Regions from separate parts of the Streptomyces sp. NPDC006372 genome, predicted to be linked through region 3. Evidence: riboswitches for the same ligand, from Rfam matches in the RefSeq annotation. Region 3 holds a riboswitch; each other region holds the start of a gene.

What was found. Region 3 has a riboswitch for thiamine pyrophosphate ahead of thiO (glycine oxidase ThiO). Riboswitches for the same ligand answer to the same signal wherever they lie in the genome.
Region 1: linked by a shared signal. The riboswitch ahead of thiC (phosphomethylpyrimidine synthase ThiC) and the one ahead of thiO (glycine oxidase ThiO) in region 3 are both predicted to bind thiamine pyrophosphate.
Region 2: linked by a shared signal. The riboswitch ahead of ABZ016_RS24125 (thiamine ABC transporter substrate-binding protein) and the one ahead of thiO (glycine oxidase ThiO) in region 3 are both predicted to bind thiamine pyrophosphate.

What each region holds. Positions count from the first base shown of each region.
Region 1 is NZ_JBEXQJ010000011.1:10,160-16,855, reverse strand. It holds gene ABZ016_RS18745 (hypothetical protein) at 1-459, shown strand, start outside; gene thiC (phosphomethylpyrimidine synthase ThiC) at 1,420-3,204, opposite strand; TPP riboswitch at 3,197-3,386, opposite strand; gene ABZ016_RS18735 (YibE/F family protein) at 3,459-5,102, shown strand; gene ABZ016_RS18730 (SsgA family sporulation/cell division regulator) at 5,272-5,706, opposite strand; gene ABZ016_RS18725 (IclR family transcriptional regulator C-terminal domain-containing protein) at 5,805-6,539, opposite strand.
Region 2 is NZ_JBEXQJ010000017.1:68,276-74,971, forward strand. It holds gene frr (ribosome recycling factor) at 1-142, shown strand, start outside; gene ABZ016_RS24100 (phosphatidate cytidylyltransferase) at 142-1,269, shown strand; gene ABZ016_RS24105 (SRPBCC family protein) at 1,405-1,857, shown strand; gene ABZ016_RS24110 (DUF6233 domain-containing protein) at 1,876-2,229, opposite strand; gene ABZ016_RS24115 (hypothetical protein) at 2,298-2,981, opposite strand; gene rlmN (23S rRNA (adenine(2503)-C(2))-methyltransferase RlmN) at 3,211-4,317, shown strand; TPP riboswitch at 4,342-4,448, shown strand; gene ABZ016_RS24125 (thiamine ABC transporter substrate-binding protein) at 4,525-5,610, shown strand; gene ABZ016_RS24130 (iron ABC transporter permease) at 5,586-6,696, shown strand, end outside.
Region 3 is NZ_JBEXQJ010000007.1:16,264-22,959, forward strand. It holds gene pknB (Stk1 family PASTA domain-containing Ser/Thr kinase) at 1-1,861, opposite strand, end outside; gene ABZ016_RS14170 (thiazole synthase) at 2,071-2,868, opposite strand; gene thiS (sulfur carrier protein ThiS) at 2,871-3,071, opposite strand; gene thiO (glycine oxidase ThiO) at 3,068-4,237, opposite strand; TPP riboswitch at 4,235-4,346, opposite strand; gene ABZ016_RS14185 (hypothetical protein) at 4,403-4,753, shown strand; gene ABZ016_RS14190 (FAD-dependent oxidoreductase) at 4,786-6,027, shown strand; gene ABZ016_RS14195 (Rv2175c family DNA-binding protein) at 6,117-6,482, shown strand.

The DNA.
Region 1 (6,696 bases), on a different contig from region 3:
CTGCTCGTCGGCTACATCCTGCAGATGCTCAACCCCGAGCAGGCGTTCGCCCGGACCATGCTCACCACGGGCTGGGTGTTCGGCGCCGTGACCGCCATCGCGATCCTCGTCGCCGCTGTGGGTCTGCTGCTCACCGCCCTGCGCAACAAGCCGACGGCCGAAGGCGGTCCGCACGGCGAGCTGCAGGGGGAGGTGGACAAGGCCAGGGAGGCCTGGCGGGAGGCGCTGCTGGAGCGGGGCGTCCTGCCCTTCTTCCGGGAAGCCCTCGTCGACCCTGACGCGGCGGCCGCGCTGCACCATCCGTCCTCGTCCGCACCGGTCAGCCGTATGCCGCACCTCGGATACGACCGCCCGGGTTTCACCAGCCCGGAGGAGGGCCGGCGCGGCTCGCGGCCCAGCTTCAGCAGTCCGGACTACAGCAGCCCGGACTTCGGCGGGCCGGAGCACCAGCCGGAGTAGCCGGGGGCCACCGGTCCCCGGCCCCGGTGTGCGCCGGTGTCAGTCCGGCTCGATCTCGTCGCGGCTGCCGCCGTGTTCACGGCGGAATGTCCGTGGATGCGCCCCCTCATGCGATCGAGCAGCGGCGTCAAGCGCCTCGTTGTACCAGCTCCCCCATTCGCGCGCGATCAACTGGTGTGCGCCCACCGGTGACCGACCCGAAGCGCACCGGACACGACCCCGACCGTGCTCAAGATCATTGGGGCGCGGCGAGACCAGGCCCAAACAGCTGCGGGCTACTCCCACGAGGGAGCAGCCCGCTCACATTGAGGCACGGCCGTCGCGCGCTGACGGCCGTGCAGGTTGGGTACTACGCACATAGGTTCTAACTACAAGATTTCGAAGAGGTGCAAGAAATACTCAATGATCCGGCGAGCGGGTGGCTCGTAGGTTGGATTCAAACTCATTCGGATCGTTTCGTGAACTGCCAACAAAGCAAGAGTGACTTGACAATATGAATTCAGAATTTGGATTCTTCGAACATGCGGACGAATGCGTCGCTCTCCACGCCGAGCAGCCCGCCAGATGCGCCCTACTCCGTGTCGGGCAGCACGTGCCGCTCTACAGATGAGGCCCCAAGTGGCCTGTGCGGTACGCCAGATGAAGGAGCACAAGGTGGCCATGGTCGTTCTGAGATTTCGTAGCATGTACGCCTCATTTCTTTGGGTCTGAGCGTTTTACAGGTCATGGCAAATACCTTCCTGAGTGAGCACCCGGTTCTGGAGTGCTAGCCCATGCACACGTGCAGCAGTGGGCGTCATCTATGCGCGTAGTTCCCGCCCCATGAGCGTGCCGGTATTGGCACGTCAGGTCAAGAGGCGCATTTGCGTCAGCGCGCGCCCCCTTGGGAGATAGAACAAGTGCGCTCCCCTGCTCAGGCCGGAGCCCGGGGGGAGCGCACCATGTCGAGTTGAGTGTGTGTCAGTCGACAACCGGCAGGTACACCCGGTTCCCGCTCGCGGCGAACTCCTTCGACTTCTGGGCCATGCCCTCCTCGATCTCGTCGCGACTGCCGCCGTGTTCACGGCGGATGTCCTGTGAGATCTTCATGCTGCAGAACTTGGGCCCGCACATCGAGCAGAAGTGAGCCGTCTTGGCGGGCTCCGCGGGCAGCGTCTCGTCGTGGAACTCTCGAGCCGTGTCCGGGTCGAGGGCGAGGTTGAACTGGTCCTCCCACCGGAACTCGAAGCGGGCGTCGGACAGCGCGTCGTCCCACTCCTGGGCGCCCGGGTGCCCCTTGGCGAGGTCGGCGGCGTGAGCGGCGATCTTGTAGGTGATGACGCCGGTCTTGACGTCGTCACGGTTGGGCAGGCCCAGGTGCTCCTTGGGCGTGACGTAACACAGCATCGCCGTGCCCCACCAGGCGATCATCGCGGCGCCGATGCCGGAGGTGATGTGGTCGTAGGCCGGGGCGACGTCCGTGGTCAGCGGGCCGAGCGTATAGAACGGAGCTTCATCGCAGATCTCCTGCTGAAGGTCGATGTTCTCCTTGATCTTGTGCATCGGCACGTGTCCCGGGCCTTCGATCATGGTCTGTACGTTGAAACGCTTGGCGATCGTGTTGAGTTCTCCGAGCGTGCGCAACTCGGCGAACTGCGCCTCGTCGTTGGCGTCCGCGATCGAGCCGGGCCGCAGGCCGTCGCCGAGCGAGTACGTGACGTCGTACGCGGCGAGGATGTCGCAGAGCTCCTCGAAGTTCTCGTAGAGGAACGACTCCTTGTGGTGCGCGAGGCACCACGCGGCCATGATCGAGCCGCCGCGAGAGACGATGCCGGTCTTGCGGTTCGCCGTCAGCGGCACGTACGCCAGGCGCACACCCGCGTGGACCGTCATGTAGTCCACGCCCTGTTCGGCCTGCTCGATGACCGTGTCCTTGTAGATGTCCCAGGTCAGTTCCTCGGCGCGGCCGTCGACCTTCTCCAGGGCCTGGTAGAGCGGCACGGTGCCGATGGGCACGGGGGAGTTGCGCAGCACCCACTCGCGGGTGGTGTGGATGTTGCGGCCGGTGGACAGGTCCATGACCGTGTCGGCGCCCCAGCGGGTCGCCCAGGTCATCTTCTCGACCTCTTCCTCGATGGAGGACGTCACCGCCGAGTTGCCGATATTGGCGTTGACCTTCACCAGGAACCGCTTGCCGATGATCATCGGCTCGATCTCCGGGTGGTTGACGTTGGCCGGCAGCACGGCCCGGCCGGCGGCGATCTCATCGCGGACCACCTCGGGCGAAACGTTCTCCCGGATGGCCACGTACTCCATCTCGGGCGTGATCTCGCCCCGACGGGCGTACGCGAGCTGTGTGACGGCCTTTCCGTCCCTGCCACGGCGCGGCAGGCGCGGCCGGCCAGGGAAGACCGCATCGAGGTTGCGGAGACCGCCGCGCGGTGAGGTGTGCTTGATGCCGTCGTCCTCGGGGCGGACCGGCCGGCCCGCGTACTCCTCGGTGTCGCCGCGGGTGATGATCCAGTTCTCGCGCAGCGGCGACAGGCCCCTGCGGACGTCGGTGTCGACGAGCGGGTCGGTGTACGGGCCCGATGTGTCGTACAGCGTGACCGACTGGCCGTTGGTGAGGTGCACCTGACGGACCGGCACCCGCAGGTCGGGGCGGCTGCCCTCGACGTACGCCTTGTGCCAGCCGATGGACTTCCCGGCCTCCTGGGACTTCTCGTCCTGAACGGAGGCAGGCGTGCGTGCGTCCTTGTTGGTCATGAGACCTACTCCCTACGCCGGCATTACCCGGTAACAGGTTCGGCGGTCGACGCAGCGGCTTCCGTCTGCCGACGTTTCGTGTGAAACATCACTCGACTTCGGTGATGTTTCATGTGAAACATCGCAGGGACGGAGGTCAGCGCCCTCTCAGCCCGGTGCTCCGAGCTCCCGCGTGTACAAAAGGTGCCTCCACGCTAGCGGCAATTCTGGCGCGGTGAACAGAGGGCCCCCCTCCTTCTTGCGATGATCGGTCGGTGACCACGACGCAGCGTCCCCCGTACCCACCGCCCGAACCGCCCCGCGGATCCGGCGCGGGATTCAGCAACGGCCGTGGAGGCGACCACGATTTCGCAGCCGGGGCCGGTGGGAGCGCGGGCCATGGTCCCGGGAGCGGCGGTGAACCTGGTTCCGGCCCCGGCGGCTGGCACGATTCCGGCGGCGACGGGGGCTACGGCACGGGCGATGGTCCTGACCGAGGGACCGGTCCCGGCCACAGCCATGGGCACGGCCACGGACAGGGACACGGTGGGGACAACGGCCAGGGCGGGGGCGACGGTCACGGTCACGGGTCCGGCTCCGCGCCCGGTGGCGGACACGGCCACGGGCACTCGCACAGCCACAACCACGGTCCGGCCACGCCCGTCTCCATGCATCTGCGCAAGATCATCGCAGCGGTACTGATCCCGTTCGCCGCGGCGGTACTGATCGGTCTCGCCGTGCTGTGGCCGGGCGGCGCTCCCTCGCACGAGCGCAGCGGCGTCGGCTTCGACCGGCAGACCCAGGAGGCCTCGGTCACCAAAGTGGTCGAGGTGAGCTGCAAGGCGGCCGGCTCCTCCGGGGTCCCGCCGACGGGCGACACCTCCACCGCCGAGGGCTCCTCCGCGGCGCAGCAGGAGAGCGGCACCTGCAAGCGGGCCACGATCCGGGTCGACAGCGGCAAGGACAAGGGCCGCACCTTCACCGAGATCATTCAGCCCGACCAGTCCCGTCAGTTGCACGAGGGCCAGAAGGTCGTGGTCGCCTACGAACCCTCGGCGCCGAAGGATCTGCAGTACTCGGTGACCGACGTCAACCGGCGTCTGCCCATGGCGCTGCTGGCCGGCATCTTCGCGCTCGCCGTGGTGGTCGTCGGGCGCCTGCGGGGCGTCATGGCCCTCGTCGCGCTGGCCATAAGCTTCCTGGTGCTGAACCTCTTCATCCTGCCCGCGATCCTCCAGGGCTCGAATCCGCTGGTCGTGGCCGTGGTGGGTGCGAGCGCCATCATGCTCATCGCGTTGTACCTGTGCCATGGCCTGTCCGCGCGGACATCCGTGGCGGTGCTCGGCACCCTGGTCTCGCTGCTGCTGATCGGCGTTCTCGGCTCGGTGTTCATCGACTGGGCCGCGCTCACCGGCAACACGGATGACAACACCGGCCTGATCCACGGCCTCTATCCGACGATCGACATGAGCGGTCTGCTGCTCGCGGGCGTCATCATCGGTTCGCTGGGTGTGCTCGACGACGTGACGGTCACCCAGACGTCCGCGGTCTGGGAGTTGCACGACGCCAACCCGTCGATGGGCTGGCGCGGACTGTACCGAGCGGGCATCCGGATCGGCCGTGACCACATCGCCTCGGTCGTCAACACGCTGGTGCTCGCCTACGCGGGTGCCGCACTGCCGCTGCTGCTGCTCTTCTCCATCGCGCAGAGCAGTGTGGGGACGGTCGCGAACAGCGAGATCGTCGCGGAGGAGATCGTGCGCACGCTGGTCGGTTCGATCGGCCTGGTCGCTTCGGTGCCGGTCACCACGGCGCTCGCGGCGCTGGTGGTCTCGGCCGACCGCCCGGGAGCGGAGTCGGCCGCGGAGGCCGCCACGGTCCCGGCGCGCGGGGGGAGGGGGCGGCGGCGTAAGCGCTGACGTCTTCGGACCGATGACGCCGCTGGGGCGAAGACGCCTGAGGGGCTTGTGAGTCCCCGCTGGCCCCTCCGGTGCCGAGAGGCCAGGTGCCTGTCGCAGGGAGAAGCGTTCCTGCGCGGCTCGGCGGCATCCGGGGAAGCGTTACTCCAGCGTGCCGCCCACGGATGTCTCACCCGGCGCCCTGTTCCGCGAGGATGCGGTCCAAGGCTTCGTCGAGATGGGCGTCGAAGTCGGCGAGCGAACCCTCCTGGCCCAGCGGTACCAGTTTGTCGGTGCGGTCCAGGAAAGCGAGGAGTGGTGCCGTCGACGACCGGAACAAGGCCTGGTCGCTGCCCACCTGAAGCCGGATCAGCACCTCGCCCAGCGAGTCCGGTTCGACGGGCGTGACCCGCACATCGCCCTCGCCGCACGGCCGGCCGACGCCGTCGATCAGCAGCTCCCGGCCAAAAGCCCAGGTCACCGGGGCGTCACCGGGCAGGTGGAACGTCAGCCGGACGGCATAGGGATCACTTGTCTCATAGCGCAGCTCCACCGGAATGCGGAAGGAGAGCTCATCGGAGACGAGGAAGCTCATCATGACCTCTGCCTGTACGGACTCGCGCATCGATAACCCCGTCATTCGCCTGGACTGGCCGGGAACGAACCTCTGACACTTGGTGGAATCTTGCTGAACGTACACAGCAGATCACAAGGAGTGAGTTTTCACATACTGATAGAGAGTGCCAGCGATCCGAGTCGCCGCCCGATCTCGCCCTGCAACTGCCGGGCCGCGGGCAGCAGCCGGTCCGCCTGGTGGGCGGGCAGCGAGATGGCCATCGTCGCGGCCGTGGTGCCGAGGGTGAGCGGAACCGCCGCGCAGACCGTCCCCAAGGCGTACTCCTGACGCTCCGTCACCGGTTCCATCCGCCGCGTCCGCTCCAGCCGGCGGAGCAGGCTGTGGTTGTCGCGCACCGTGTACGGCGTGAGCGGCTGCACCGGATAGCGGTCGAGGTGGTCCCGGCGGGCGTCCTCGTCCAGCTGGGACAGCAGGCACTGCCCGATGGCGTGCGCGTGCCCGGTCTCCCGGAAATCGGCCCACTCCTCGACCGCCGGACTGGCCGGACTGTCGGAGACGCAGACGAGCTCGATCTCGCCCTCGCGGTACACCGCGTAGTACACGGGGACGCCGAGCGCGTCCCGCCAGTGCGCGAGCGCGTCGACGATCGTGCTGCGACGTTTCTGCCGCGCCCCGCTGCTGCTCAGCCGCTCGGCCGCCTCGCCGAGGAAGAACAGACCCTTGTCACGGCGCAGATAGCCCTCGTGCACGAGGGTGCGCAGCAGGTGGTACGTCGTGGGCAGCGCGAGCCCGGTCTCACGGGCCAGTTGTTTGGCGGGAGCGCCGTACTCGTGCCCGGCGACGGTCTCCAGCAGGCGCATCGCCCGCTGGACGGAGCCGATGAGGGTCGCCGGGGGCGGTGGTGCGGCGGGAGGCGGCTGCTCGGGGCGCGCCGCCGAGCGGGGTTGCGCGGGAACGGTGTGCAGGTGGACCGGTGCGGTGTCAGCCGGGGTCAAGGGTCACTCCCGAAGCGCGAGGGGGCAGCCCGTGCCGATGAAC
Region 2 (6,696 bases), on a different contig from region 3:
CGACAAGCTGATCAAGGACGGCGAGGTCGGCGAGGACGAGGGCCGCCGTGCGGAGAAGGAGCTCGACGACACCACCGCGAAGTACGTCGCGCAGGTGGACGAGCTCTTGAAGCACAAGGAAGCGGAGCTGCTCGAGGTCTGATGAACGACTCTTCCTGGGGGGCGCCGCCACAGGCCGGGTACTGGGGGCCCACCGACCAAGGGCATGGCCACGGGCATGTCCACAGCCCTGGCCACGGCTACGTCCAGGGAGCCGCTCAGGCGGGTCCCGCATACGATGCGCATGAAGCGCCTCAGACTCGCCCCATGCCCATCGTGCCCGACGTAGCCGAGTTCGGCGGCAACCAGGATGACGACCGGGGCGTGGGTCGGCTGAGCGGCGCCCCGGTCCGAAACGAGACGAATCCGGAGCCCATGCCCGACGCCGCACAGCCGCCCCCCAAGCCGCAGAAGAAGAGCGCGGGGCGCGATCTCAGCGCCGCGATAGGGGTCGGCGTCGGGCTCGGCGCGGTGATCGTCGCGTCGCTGTTCATCGTCAAGGCCGTGTTCGTCGGGGTCGTGGCCGTCGCCGTCGTGGTGGGCCTGTGGGAGCTGACCAAGCGGCTGGACGAACGCAAGGGCATCCGGGCACCTCTCGTGCCGCTCGCGCTCGGTGGGGCCGCGATGGTCGTCGCCGGGTACGTCCGGGGTGCCGAGGGCGCCTGGGTCGCCATGGCGCTCACGGCCCTGGCCGTGCTCGTGTGGCGGATGACGGAACCGCCCGAGAACTACCTCAGAGACGTCACGGCGGGTGTCTTCGCGGCGTTCTACGTGCCGTTCCTGGCGACGTTCGTCGCGATGATGCTGACGGCGGACGACGGGCCGCAGCGGGTTCTCACCTTCCTGCTGCTGACGGTCGTCAGCGACACCGGCGCCTACGCCGTCGGATGGCGTTTCGGCAGGACGAAGCTCGCGCCGCGCATCAGCCCCGGCAAGACCCGCGAGGGCCTGGTCGGCGCGGTCACCTTCGCCATGGCCGCCGGCGCGCTGTGCATGGAGTTCCTGATCGACGACGGCGCCTGGTGGCAGGGCCTGGTGCTCGGCCTCGCGGTCGCGGTCAGCGCCACGCTGGGCGACCTCGGCGAATCCATGATCAAGCGGGACCTCGGCATTAAGGACATGGGCACCCTGCTGCCGGGACACGGCGGCATCATGGACCGGCTGGACTCCCTGCTGCCCACGGCTCCGGTGGTGTGGCTGCTCCTCGTGCTCTTCGTCGGGTCCGGCTGATCGACGGGCCCGGCCGAACCGGCCGGTTGTGTCGACGAGCTCCCGTCCGGCCGGACGGGAGCTCGTCCTCGTCTCGGGGAGACGGCCGGGGGACTGAGTGGGACGATTCAGATGTACCTCGCAAAGGGGGTCATCATGTCCATCATCCGAGAGACCATCGATGTCGACCGCCGTCCCGAGGACGTCTACGACTACGTCATGGACGCACAGCACATGCCGGAATGGCAGCTGAGCGCCATCTCGGTCGAGCGCCTCGACGAGGGCCCCGTCGGTGTCGGGAACCGGGTCCGCGTGACCCGGCACATGGGACGCCGCCGCGTCATGCCGATGACCATGGAGGTCACCGAGTACGACCCGCCGCACAGCTGGGCCATGCGCGGTGTCGACGGCCCGGTCAGGGCCCATGTGCACGGCGAGGTCGAGCCGTTCGACGAGGGCCGGCGCTCGCACGTGACGATCGACATCGACTTCGAGGGCCACGGCGTCGGCAAGATGCTGGTGCCGCTCGTCGTACGCCCCCAGGTCCGCAAGGAACTACCGCGCAACGAGCAGCTCCTCAAGGACCGGCTGGAGCACACGGGCGAGTAGGCGACGGGCTCCGGCGCGCTACTCCAGGAAACTGAGCGCCGTGTCGGGGCGGCAGTAACTGCACGCCGGCACCTGCTGCCGGAGGGCGTCGAGCGCCTGTGCCCGTGAGGCGCCGACGCACCTGCCGCTCTTCGTCACCTTCCAGCAGTCCCCGGTGTGCACCGCGACCAGGTTCCTCTTGTCCAGGCCCCGCTCGATCAGCCACTCGGGCGGGGCCGGTCGCATCTCCTCGCCCCTCAGGCGCTCCGCCTCCCGGCGCTGCTCATCGGTGATCCACCGGTCCAGCTGGGCCAACGCGGCCCTCGCCTGCTGCACCACGACACGGCGCGCGAAGAGCAGCAGGTCCAGACGGGAGGGCGAGGAGTCGTTCACGCGTTCGATTTTAGTCAGGGCTGGAGGGCGGGCGGGCATCGGCCCCGCTGCTGTCCGCCCGGGCCTGGTCACTCCTTCGCAGGCTTGAGAACGCCGCTGAAAGACACCTGCCACCTAGAGCGCCCCTTGAATACCCACCCATCTTGCTCCACGCTGATTCTGCGGTCAGACAGCAACTTCACATGCAAATATCCGTTTTCGCTGCAGATCCACGGGCCGCGCTCTTTATTGACGTCGAGGGTTGCGTCGGTCGAGTCTGCGGTGATCGCGTGCCCGGACACAGCCCACTCGCAGAGATTCTTCCCTACGACAGTGAATGAACCGTTCAAGCTGTCTGCTGATCCGGAAACCTTGAGAGTGCTTTTCAGCGGGCGGTCGAATCCTCCCTGCCGCACCTCTCCGGACCATCCTCCCCTGAGTGCAGGCTCCTCCTCCTCGAGAAGCGCACGCCCCCAGCCTGGGGCGTAGTGGACGAAAACCAGGAAGACGCCGGCGGCCAGCGCGAGTGACGACACGACGCCCAGCGTGTCAGAAATCCTCTGCCTGATGACTCCCAGGCTTTCAGTGCCATCAGGTTGGGACAGAAGCAGAGACGTTGCGGTGCCAAGCACCGTCACCACAATCAGGACGCCGAGGGCAATCTTTCCGCTAGGAACGTGTTTGCCGATCTCGTCGGAAAGAAGACTGCCGGCGATTGCCGCCGCCAGGGTCGCAATGCCGATCACCAAGAGTTTGACGCCAGATCCGCCCATGCTGCTCTCCCCCCGAAGTCGCCCCTCATGAAACACCAGGGCGATGCTGACGTAAATAACGCTGCCGTTCGAAAAACGGATGAGCGATCCGCTCTGCTGTGCGGGCCCGAGGGTGGGGTCGTCCGTGGGCCGTCCGAGGGTGGCCCACGGCGACCGACGACCAGCCGGCGGCCGGCCTGTCCGGGCAAGCCGCAGGCCACACGAATCGATCTGCGACACTGGTACGGCCATGCCTAAGCCCGGAGAACTCACATTCGTCGCCCCCCGCGGAGCCAAGAAGCCGCCGCGGCACCTTGCCGATCTCACTCCTGCCGAGCGCAAGGAGGCCGTTGCCGCGGTCGGGGAGAAGCCGTTTCGTGCCAAGCAGCTCTCGCAGCACTACTTCGCGCGGTACGCGCACGATCCGGAGCAGTGGACCGATATTCCGGCCGGTGCGCGGGGGCGGCTGCAGGAGGCCCTGCTGCCCGAGCTGATGACCGTCGTGCGGCATCTGTCGACCGACCAGGGCACCACCCGCAAGACGCTGTGGCGGCTGTTCGACGGGACGCTCGTCGAGTCGGTGCTGATGCGTTACCCGGACCGGGTGACCATGTGCATCAGCTCGCAGGCCGGCTGCGGGATGAACTGCCCGTTCTGCGCGACCGGGCAGGCGGGGCTCGACCGGAACCTGTCCACCGCCGAGATCGTGCACCAGATCGTGGACGGGATGCGGGCCCTCAGGGACGGAGAGGTCCCCGGCGGCCCGGCACGGCTCAGCAACATCGTGTTCATGGGCATGGGCGAGCCCCTCGCCAACTACAACCGGGTCATCGGGTCCATCCGGCGGCTCACCGACCCCGAGCCCGACGGGGTGGGGCTCTCGCAGCGCGGGATCACCGTCTCGACGGTCGGTCTCGTCCCGGCCATCCACCGGTTCGCCGACGAGGGCTTCAAGTGCCGGCTCGCCATCTCGCTGCACGCGCCGGACGACGAACTGCGTGACACCCTCGTGCCCGTGAACACGCGGTGGAAGGTCCGGGAGGTGCTGGACGCCGGCTTCGAGTACAGCGCCAAGTCCGGACGTCGGCTGTCCATCGAGTACGCGCTGATCCGGGACATCAACGACCAGGCCTGGCGCGGTGACCGGCTCGGGCGGCTGCTCAAGGGCAAGCCCGTGCACGTCAACCTCATCCCGCTGAACCCGACGCCCGGGTCCAAGTGGACCGCCTCGCGGCCCGAGGACGAGAAGGCGTTCGTGGAGGCCATCGCCGCGCATGGTGTGCCGGTGACGATCCGGGACACCCGTGGTCAGGAGATCGACGGGGCGTGTGGTCAGCTCGCGGCCACCGAACGGTAGTCTGACCACCGTAAGAACATCTGCATATTCCGACAGGGGAGCGCCACAGCGCTGAGAGTGCGGCACACGGCCGCAGACCCTCCGAACCTGGCCCAGGTCATTCTGGGTAGGGAGATCGGTCACCACTCGAGCTGTTGCGCCCTGCCCGGGACCACGGAAGTCCCGGGCAGGGCCGCGTCTTCTCCTGGTCACTCCAGGAGGAATCCAGTGAGCAACAAGAAGAAGCGGCTGACGGCGGCGGTCGTCGGGCTCGGCATGGCCGGCACGCTCGCCGCGTGCGGATCGTCCGACGGCGGCCAGGGGGCCGGCGACTCCAAGACCGTCACCCTCGTCAGCCACGACTCGTGGGCCGTGTCCAAGGACGTCATCGCGGCCTTCGAGAAGCAGTCCGGCTACAAGGTGAACGTCCTGAAGGACGGCGACGCCGGGCAGGCCGTGAACAAGGCGATCCTGACCAAGGACAACCCGCAGGGCGACGTCTTCTTCGGCGTCGACAACACCCTGCTGTCCCGCGCCCTCGACAACGGGCTCTTCCAGCCGTACGAGGCGAAGGGCGCCGACCAGGTCAAGGCCGAGTACCGCGTCGACCAGGACCAGCACCGGGTCACGCCCGTCGACACCGGCGACATCTGCGTCAACTACGACAAGAAGTACTTCGCCGAGCACAAGCTGCAGCCGCCGCGGAGCTTCGACGACCTCGTCAAGCCGCAGTACAAGAACCTGCTCGTGACCGAGAACGCCTCCGCCTCCTCGCCCGGCCTCGGCTTCCTGCTCGGCACCGCCGCCGCGTACGGCGACGGGGGCTGGCAGGGCTACTGGAAGAAGCTCAAGGCCAACGGCGTGAAGGTCGTCGACGGCTGGGAGCAGGCCTACAACGAGGAGTTCTCCGGCTCGGCCGGCGGGAAGAAGGCCAAGGGTGACCGGCCGCTCGTCGTGTCGTACGCCTCCTCGCCGCCCGCCGAGGTCGTCTTCGCGGACCCGAAGCCGAGCACGGCGCCGACCGGCGTCGCCGAGGGCACCTGCTTCCGGCAGGTCGAGTACGCCGGGCTGCTCAGCAACGCCGGGAACACCAAGGGCGGCAAGGCGTTCCTCGACTTCCTGCTCAGCAAGAGGTTCCAGGAGGACATGCCGCTCAACATGTTCGTCTACCCGGTGCGCGAGGGCGCCCAGGTGCCGCCGGAGTTCGTGAAGTACGGGCCGCAGACGAAGGATCCCGAGACCATGGACCCGGCGAAGATCGCCGACCACCGTGACCAGTGGGTCAAGTCGTGGACCTCACTCGTACTGAAGTAGCGCGCCGGACGCGCGGGAACGCGGCGCGGCTCGGGCTCCTCGCCGTGCCCGTCGCGTTCTTCGCGGTCTTCTTCGCCTACCCCGTCGCCGCGATCGTCGCGCGCGGTCTGAAGGTCGACGGGGCCTGGCAGCTCGGGCGGATCGGCGAGGTGCTCGCGCAGCCCGACGTCCGGCACGTCCTGTGGTTCACCACCTGGCAGGCGCTCGTCTCGACCGCGCTCACCCTGCTCGTCGCACTCCCCGGCGCCTACGTCTTCGCGCGCCTGGACTTCCCGGGCAAGCAGGTCCTGCGAGCGGTCGTGACCGTGCCGTTCGTGCTGCCCACGGTCGTCGTCGGCACGGCGTTCCTGGCACTGGTCGGACGGGGCGGGCTGCTCGACGAGTTGTGGGGCGTCCGGCTGGACACCACCGTGTGGGCGATCCTCCTCGCGCACGTCTTCTTCAACTACGCGGTCGTCGTGCGGACCGTCGGCGGGCTCTGGGCACAGCTCGACCCGCGGCAGGAGGAGGCCGCGCGGATGCTCGGCACGTCGCCCCTGCGGGCCTGGCGGCGGGTCACGCTCCCGGCGCTGGCGCCCGCCGTGGCCGCCGCCGCGCTCATGGTCTTCCTGTTCACCTTCACCTCCTTCGGTGTCGTCCAGATCCTCGGCGGGCCCACCTTCTCGACCCTGGAGGTGGAGATCTACCGGCAGACGTCGGAGATCTTCGACCTGTCCACGGCGGCCGTCCTGACACTGATCCAGTTCGCCGCGGTGGGTGCGATCCTCGCCGTGCACGCCTGGACCGTACGGCGGCGCGAGACCGCGCTGCGGCTGGTGGACGCCTCCGTGACCGCACGCCGGCCGCGCGGCGCCGGGCAGTGGGCGCTGCTGGGCGGGGTGCTGGCCACCGTCCTCGTGCTGCTCCTGCTGCCGCTCGCCGTGCTGGTGCAGCGGTCCCTGGGCGCGGCCGGCTTCGGCTACTACCGGGCGCTGACCAGGAACGACGGGGGAGTGTTCCTGGTCCCGCCCATCGAGGCGATCGGCAACTCCCTGTCCTACGCCGTCGCCGCCACGCTCATCGCCGTGGTGATCGGCGCGCTCGCCG
Region 3 (6,696 bases):
CGTCGCCGAACAGGCCGAGCAGACCGCGGTCCTCGTCGACCTGGAACCCGGCGCCCTCCAGCGTCCGCGTGGCGTCGTCGACGCTGTCGCCGACCACGTCCGGCACCTCGATCATCTCGGGGCCCTTCGACAGCGTCAGCGTCACCGTGTCACCCTCGGCCGCCGTGCCGCCGGGGACCGGGCTCTGCTTGACGACCTGCCCCTTGTCGTACTCCGAGGAGTTGACCCGCTCGGTCGAGACCTTCACCTTGAGGCCGGCGTCCTCCAGCTCGGACCGGGCGTCGGCCAGGTCGGCACCGGTGACGTCGGGGATGTCGATCGGACTGCCCTTGCTGACGACCAGCGCGACGGCTGAGCCCGCGCGCACCTTCGTGCCGTCGGCCGGCCGCGCGGAGATCACCGAGCCCTTCGGCACGTCCTCGCTGAACTCCCGGGTGACCATGCCCGGCTCGAGACCGTCGTCCTTCAGCAGGGACCGCGCCTTGTCCAGCTTCTGGCCCGCCAGGGCGGGCACCCGCACGTTCTGGGGGCCGTCGGAGATGGTGAGGGACACCGAGTCGTTGCCCCGGATGCGGGTCCCGGCCTTCGGGTCGCTGCTGATGACGGTGCCGCGCTCCACGGTGTCGCTGTAGGCGTGCTCGACCTTGCCGAGGTCGAGCCCGGCGTCCTGCAGCCGGTCCTCTGCCTGGGCCTGGGTCTTCGCCAGCAACGGGGGCACCTCGGTGAACTGGCCCGAGTTGATGTACCAGACACCGGCGCCGATCCCCAGCACCAGCAGGACGGCGACGACGATCGCCATGGGGCCGCGCCGGGACCCCGAGCGGCGCCGGGACGGCGGGGGCGGCGGGGACTCGAAACGGCTGGTGCGGTCGACCGCGGCCTCGGGGCCCTCCTCGTCCTCGTTGACCGGCAGGGGGCGCGGCGTGGTGAGCGCGCGCGGGATCACGCTCGTACGGTCGTCGGTGTTGTCGTGGTCCGCCGTGAGCGCCTGCGGCGGCACGACGTCCAGCTGCTCCGCGGTCAGCCGGCCGCGCCCGTCACGGACCTGCGCCAGCAGCGCCACCGCGTCGTGCGGGCGGATCTCCGGGGCACGGGCGGTGGCCGAGGCCACCATCTCGTCCAGCTCGTACGCCAGACCGGGCACGGCGGCCGAGGGCGGCGGGACGTCCTCGTGCAGGTGCTTGTAGAGGATCACGGCGGGGGAGTCCCCGTCGTGCGGCTTGTCGCCGGTCAGCATCTCGTACAGCATCACGCCGCACGCGTACACGTCGACGCGGGGGTCCGCGGTGCCGTTCTCTATCTGCTCGGGTGCGAGGTACGAGACCGTGCCGAGGACGGTGCCGGTGGTGTTCGTCACGGTGTCGACGGCCCGCACCAGCCCGAAGTCGGCGACCTTGACCCGGCCGTCGTCCCCTATCAGGACGTTCTCGGGCTTCATGTCGCGGTGCACGAACCCGGCGCGGTGCGCGGCGCCCAGCGCGGCCAGCACCGGCTCCAGGATGTCCAGGGCGGCACGCGGCTGCAGGGCCCCGCGCTCGCGCAGCACGTCCCGCAGGGTGCAGCCCGCGACGTACTCCATCGCGAGGTAGACGTACGAGCCGTCGTTGCCCTGGTCGAAGACCTGCACCACGTTCGGGTGGGCCAGGCGGGCCACGGACTTCGCCTCGCGGATGAACCGCTCGACGAACGAGGCGTCGACCGCGAGCGAGGGGTGCATCACCTTGAGGGCGAGGATCCGGTCGAGCCGGGTGTCCACGGCCCGGTAGACCGTGGCCATCCCGCCGACCGCGATCCGCGCGTCGATGCGATACCGGCCGTCGAGCACCTGCCCGACCAAGGGGTCCTGAAGGGTCGTGTCCACGCAGGCGAGTGTACGAGCCACAACTGACACCCACTCGCCGCGCCCACCATCGGGGCATGACTGAAGCGGACCTGTGACGTGCATCGCACGCCCCTGCCCCTGCCGCTGCCGCTGCGGGCAGTCGTGCCGCTGGGGGCGGCACGGGTGGGCGCAGCGGCACCCCGCTCCGCCGGGTTGCGCGCCCACCCCGCCCCAGCGACATCGCACAGCTACTGAAAAGCAGGCCGCTCCGGATCGAGCACGGCAACACCCTCCGTCGGCGAAGACGCCTCCGCGAAATGCCGCCGAGGAATACGCCCCGCCCGATACGCCAACCGCCCCGCTTCCACCCCGTTCCTCATGGCGGCAGCCATCAGCACCGGCTCCTGCGCCCGCGTCACCGCCGAGGCAAGCATCACACCCGCACACCCCAACTCCATCGCCAACGCCACATCGGACGCCGTACCGGCCCCCGCGTCCAGGATCACCGGCACCCCCGCCCGCTCCACGATCAGCTGGAAGTTGTGCGGATTGCGAATCCCCATCCCGGACCCGATCGGCGACCCCAGCGGCATGATCGCCGCGCAGCCGACGTCCTCCAGCTTCCGCGCCAGCACCGGGTCGTCATTGGTGTACGGCAGCACCGTGAACCCGTCGTCGACCAGCGTCTCGGCCGCGTCCAGCAGCTCGATCGGATCCGGCAGCAGTGTCCGCTCGTCGGCGATGACCTCCAGCTTGACCAGGTCCGTGCCGAGGGCCTCGCGCGCGAGACGGGCGGTGAGGACGGCCTCTCCGGCGGTGAAGCACCCCGCCGTGTTGGGCAGCACCCGGATGCCGAGCCGCTCCAGGACGGACAGCACCGAGCCGTGCACCGAGGCGTTCACCCTGCGCATCGCGACGGTCGTCAGCTCCGTCCCGGAGGCCACCAGCGACCGCTCCAGCACGTCGAGGCTGGGCGCGCCGCCCGTACCCATGATCAGGCGGGACGTGAAGGACGTACCACCGAGGACAAACGGATCGTCGGCCATGGTCAGCCTCCTTGGACGGCGGTGAGGACTTCCACACGGTCTCCCTCGGCCAGGGGGGTGGACGGCCACTGCGCGCGCGGGACGACGGTCTCGTTGAGGGCGGCGGCCACACCGGAGGGTGACGTCGTGAGCGAGCTCACGACGGTGGCGAGAGCCGTGTCGGGCCGGACGTCCCGGGGCTCTCCGTTGACGGAGATGTTCATGCGGGCTGCTCCGTGAGTGCGGTGACGGTACTGAAGCGCTTCGGGGTGAAGGGCCGGGCCACCTCGGGCAGTTCACCCGTCGTCAGGGCGTGCGCCAGGGCGTCGCCGGTGACCGGCGTGAGCAGGACGCCGTTGCGGTAGTGGCCGGTGGCCAGCAGCAGACCCTCGAGAGCGGTGGGCCCGAGCAGCGGTGCGTTGTCGGGGGAGCCGGGCCGCAGCCCGGCACGGGTCTCGGTGAGCGGCAGCTCGGTGATGCCGGGGACCAGTTCGTGCGCGTCGCGCAGCAGCTCGTACACGCCGCCGGCGGTCACGGTGGTGTCCCAGCCCGTTTCCTCGCTGGTCGCGCCGACGACCAGTTCGCCACTCGCGCGCGGCACCAGGTAGACCTGGCTGCCGCGGACGACCGCGCGCACCGTCCGGCTCAGGAACGGCCCGTGCCGCTCGGGCATGGTCAGCCGTACGACCTGCCCCTTCACCGGCCGCACCGGCGGCAGCACATCCTCCGGGACGCCGGCGAGCCGACCGCTCAGACTGCCCCCGGCCAGCACGACCTGACCCGCGCCCAGCTCGGTGCCGTCGGCCATGACGACGCCCGTGGCCCGGTCACCCGCGACGGTGAGCCGCTCGGCCAGGACCCGGTGGAAGACCACCCCCGACCGCTCGCACGCGGCGACCAGCGCCCCGGCCAGCCGCCGCGGGTCGATCTGATGGTCGCCGTCGACCCGCAGCCCGCCGCGCACACCCGGTGCGAGCATCGGCTCCAGACGACGGCACTCCCGCCCCGACAGCCACTGCGAGTCGAGGCCCGACCGCTGTTGCAGGGCGTGCAGTTCGCGCAGGTGGGCCCGGTCGTCGGCGTCCAGGGCGACGGCGAGCGTGCCGCACCGGCGGTAGCCGAGGTCGTGACCGGTCAGCTCGGTGAGCTCGGCCGCGAAGGCCGGGTAGCGCCGAGCGGAGGCGAGGTTCAGGCCGAGCAGGGTCTGCTCGCCGTAGTGCAGTTCCGTGACGGCGGCCAGCATGCCGGCCGCGACCTGGGCTGCCCCGCCGCCCGGCCCGGGGTCCACCACGGCCGTGCTGAGGCCCCGCCCCGCGGCCCGCCAGGCCGTGACCAGGCCGATGATCCCGCCCCCGATGACGAGGACGTCTGAGGTTCGCGTACGCGACATGGGCGTCCAGCCCCTCCCTTCGCCGGCATGACCCGGATCAGGTTCGTACGGTCGGAGGCCGCCAGCCTCCCTCTCAGCCCGGTGCGTCCGGGCTCCCGCGAGTGCCTTACGTTGGCCACCAACCCTAGCCCGACGCCCCGTGCCGCAGTAAGGGAGCCTCCGCCCATGGCCCGATCCCTCGACGGTCTCGTCCTCGCCCCGGTGGCCGACCAGGCACCCGGTCAGGTGGGGACCCGCACCCGGTTCACGTACCACGAGCGGGACGGTGAGATCTGGGCCGAGTACACCGGCGGCGACGTCGTACGCGGCCGTCTCGTGGGTACCAGGGAGGGAGACAGGCTGGACTTCCGGTACGTACAGCTCAAGGAGGACGGGACCACGTCCTCCGGGCACTGCGTGTCGACGGTCGTGGACCTGCCCGACGGGCGGGTCCGGCTGGAGGAGACCTGGGAGTGGGAGTCCCAGCGGGGCAGCGGGACGAGCGTTGTGGAGCAGGTCACGGCGCTCGGGCACTGACTGACAGAACGTCAGTTGTCTATGGTGATCAGGTGAGCGAGCAGACGCAGGAAGCAGGGTCCGCCGAACCGCGGCGAGTGGTCGTGGCGGGCGCGGGCATGGCCGGTGTGCAGACCGCCGTCGCCCTGCGGGAGCAGGGCTTCACCGGCAGCGTCCTCCTGGTCGGCGCCGAGCCCCACCAGCCGTACGACCGGCCGCCGTTGTCCAAGGCCGTCCTGCTGGGCAAGTCCGAGGGCTCCGCGTTCGACGTCGACTTCGAGGCCCTCGGCATCGAGCTGCGGCTCGGCTGCGAGGTGACCGGCCTGCGCCCGGGGGACCGGGAGCTGGACACCGAGAGCGGACCCGTGCCGTACGACGTCCTGGTCGTCGCGACCGGCGCCGAACCGATCCGGCTGCCCGGGGCGGAGGGCGTACCGGGCGTGCATCTGCTGCGCACCCTGGACGACGCCGAGCGGCTGCGGCCGGTGCTGGCCCGGCAGCACGACATCGTGGTCGTCGGCGCGGGCTGGATCGGCGCGGAGTTCGCCACGGCCGCCCGCGAGGCCGGCTGCGCGGTGACCGTCGTGGAGGCCGCCGAACGGCCGCTCGCCGGGGCGCTGCCCGCCGAGGTCGCCGCCCCCATGGCCGGCTGGTACGCCGACGCGGGGGCCGTGCTGCGGACGCAGGCGCGCGTGGAGCGCGTCGAGCCCGGCGCGGTGCTCCTCGACGACGGCACACGGCTGCCCGCGGGCGCCGTCGTCGTCGGCATCGGCGCCCGTCCCGCCACGGCCTGGCTGTCCGGCTCCGGGATCGAGCTGGGCGAGCACGGCGAGATCGTGGCCGACGAGCACCTGCACACGACCGTGCCGGACGTGTACGCCGTCGGGGACTGCGCCTCCTTCCCCTCGGGGCGGTACGGCGAGCGCCTGCTGGTGCACCACTGGGACAACGCCCTGCAGGGGCCGCGCACCGTGGCCCTGAACATCGCCGGCCGGGCCTCGGGGGAGCCGCCGGCGGTGTACGACCCGGTGCCCTACTTCTGGTCCGAGCAGTTCGGACGGTTCGTGCAGTACGCCGGGCACCACGCGGCCGCCGACACGACCCTGTGGCGGGGCGACCCGGCCGGACCGGCCTGGTCGGTCTGCTGGCTGCGCGGTGACCGGCTGGTCGCGCTCCTGGCGGTGGGCCGCCCCCGGGACCTGGCTCAGGGACGCCGCCTGATCGAGTCGGGCACGCCGATGAACCCGACGCTGCTGGCGGATCCGGCGAGGCCCCTCAAGGCGGCGACGGCATAGCGCCGGGAGGTGGGCCGGGGGGCCGTGCGTCCGCCCGGCCGGACCGGTCTGACTTCCTCCTGTCAGTGGGGGATGGCAGGCTGGTTTCCGTGACCGAGATTGACGCAAAGATCGATGCTCTCGTCCCTGCCTGGCTCACCCTCCCCGACATCGCCGAACAGTTCGGCGTCGAGGTGACGCGTGTGCGGCAGCTGGTCAAGGAGGGCCAGCTCATCGCCGTACGCCGTGGTGAGAACCGCGCGCTGCACGTCCCCGCGGCCTTCATCGACGGGGACAAGGTCGTCAAGGGCCTGTCCGGCACCCTGACGCTCCTGCGGGACGACGGCTTCACGGTCGAAGAGATGCTGGAGTGGCTCTTCACCCCCGACCCCAGCCTGCCCGGCACCCCGGCGCAGGCGCTGAACGAGAATCGCGGCACGGAGGTGAAGCGTCGCGCCCAGGCGCTCGCGGTCTGACCGACCTCGACCGAACAACCGTCCGGCCCTGTCGTACGAGCGGGGCCGGGCCTGAACAACCGCCCGGTGTGTGGGCCGGGGCCCGCGAGGCCACGGCCCAGGGGTGGCTCGCGCCTGTCCGGGGCGCGCCACCCTGGCGGGAGCCTCCGATGAGGGCCTCGGCAGTGGTCCGCCCGGGTGAGAGACTCGGGACGCGCCGAGGGGTTGCGTGGCG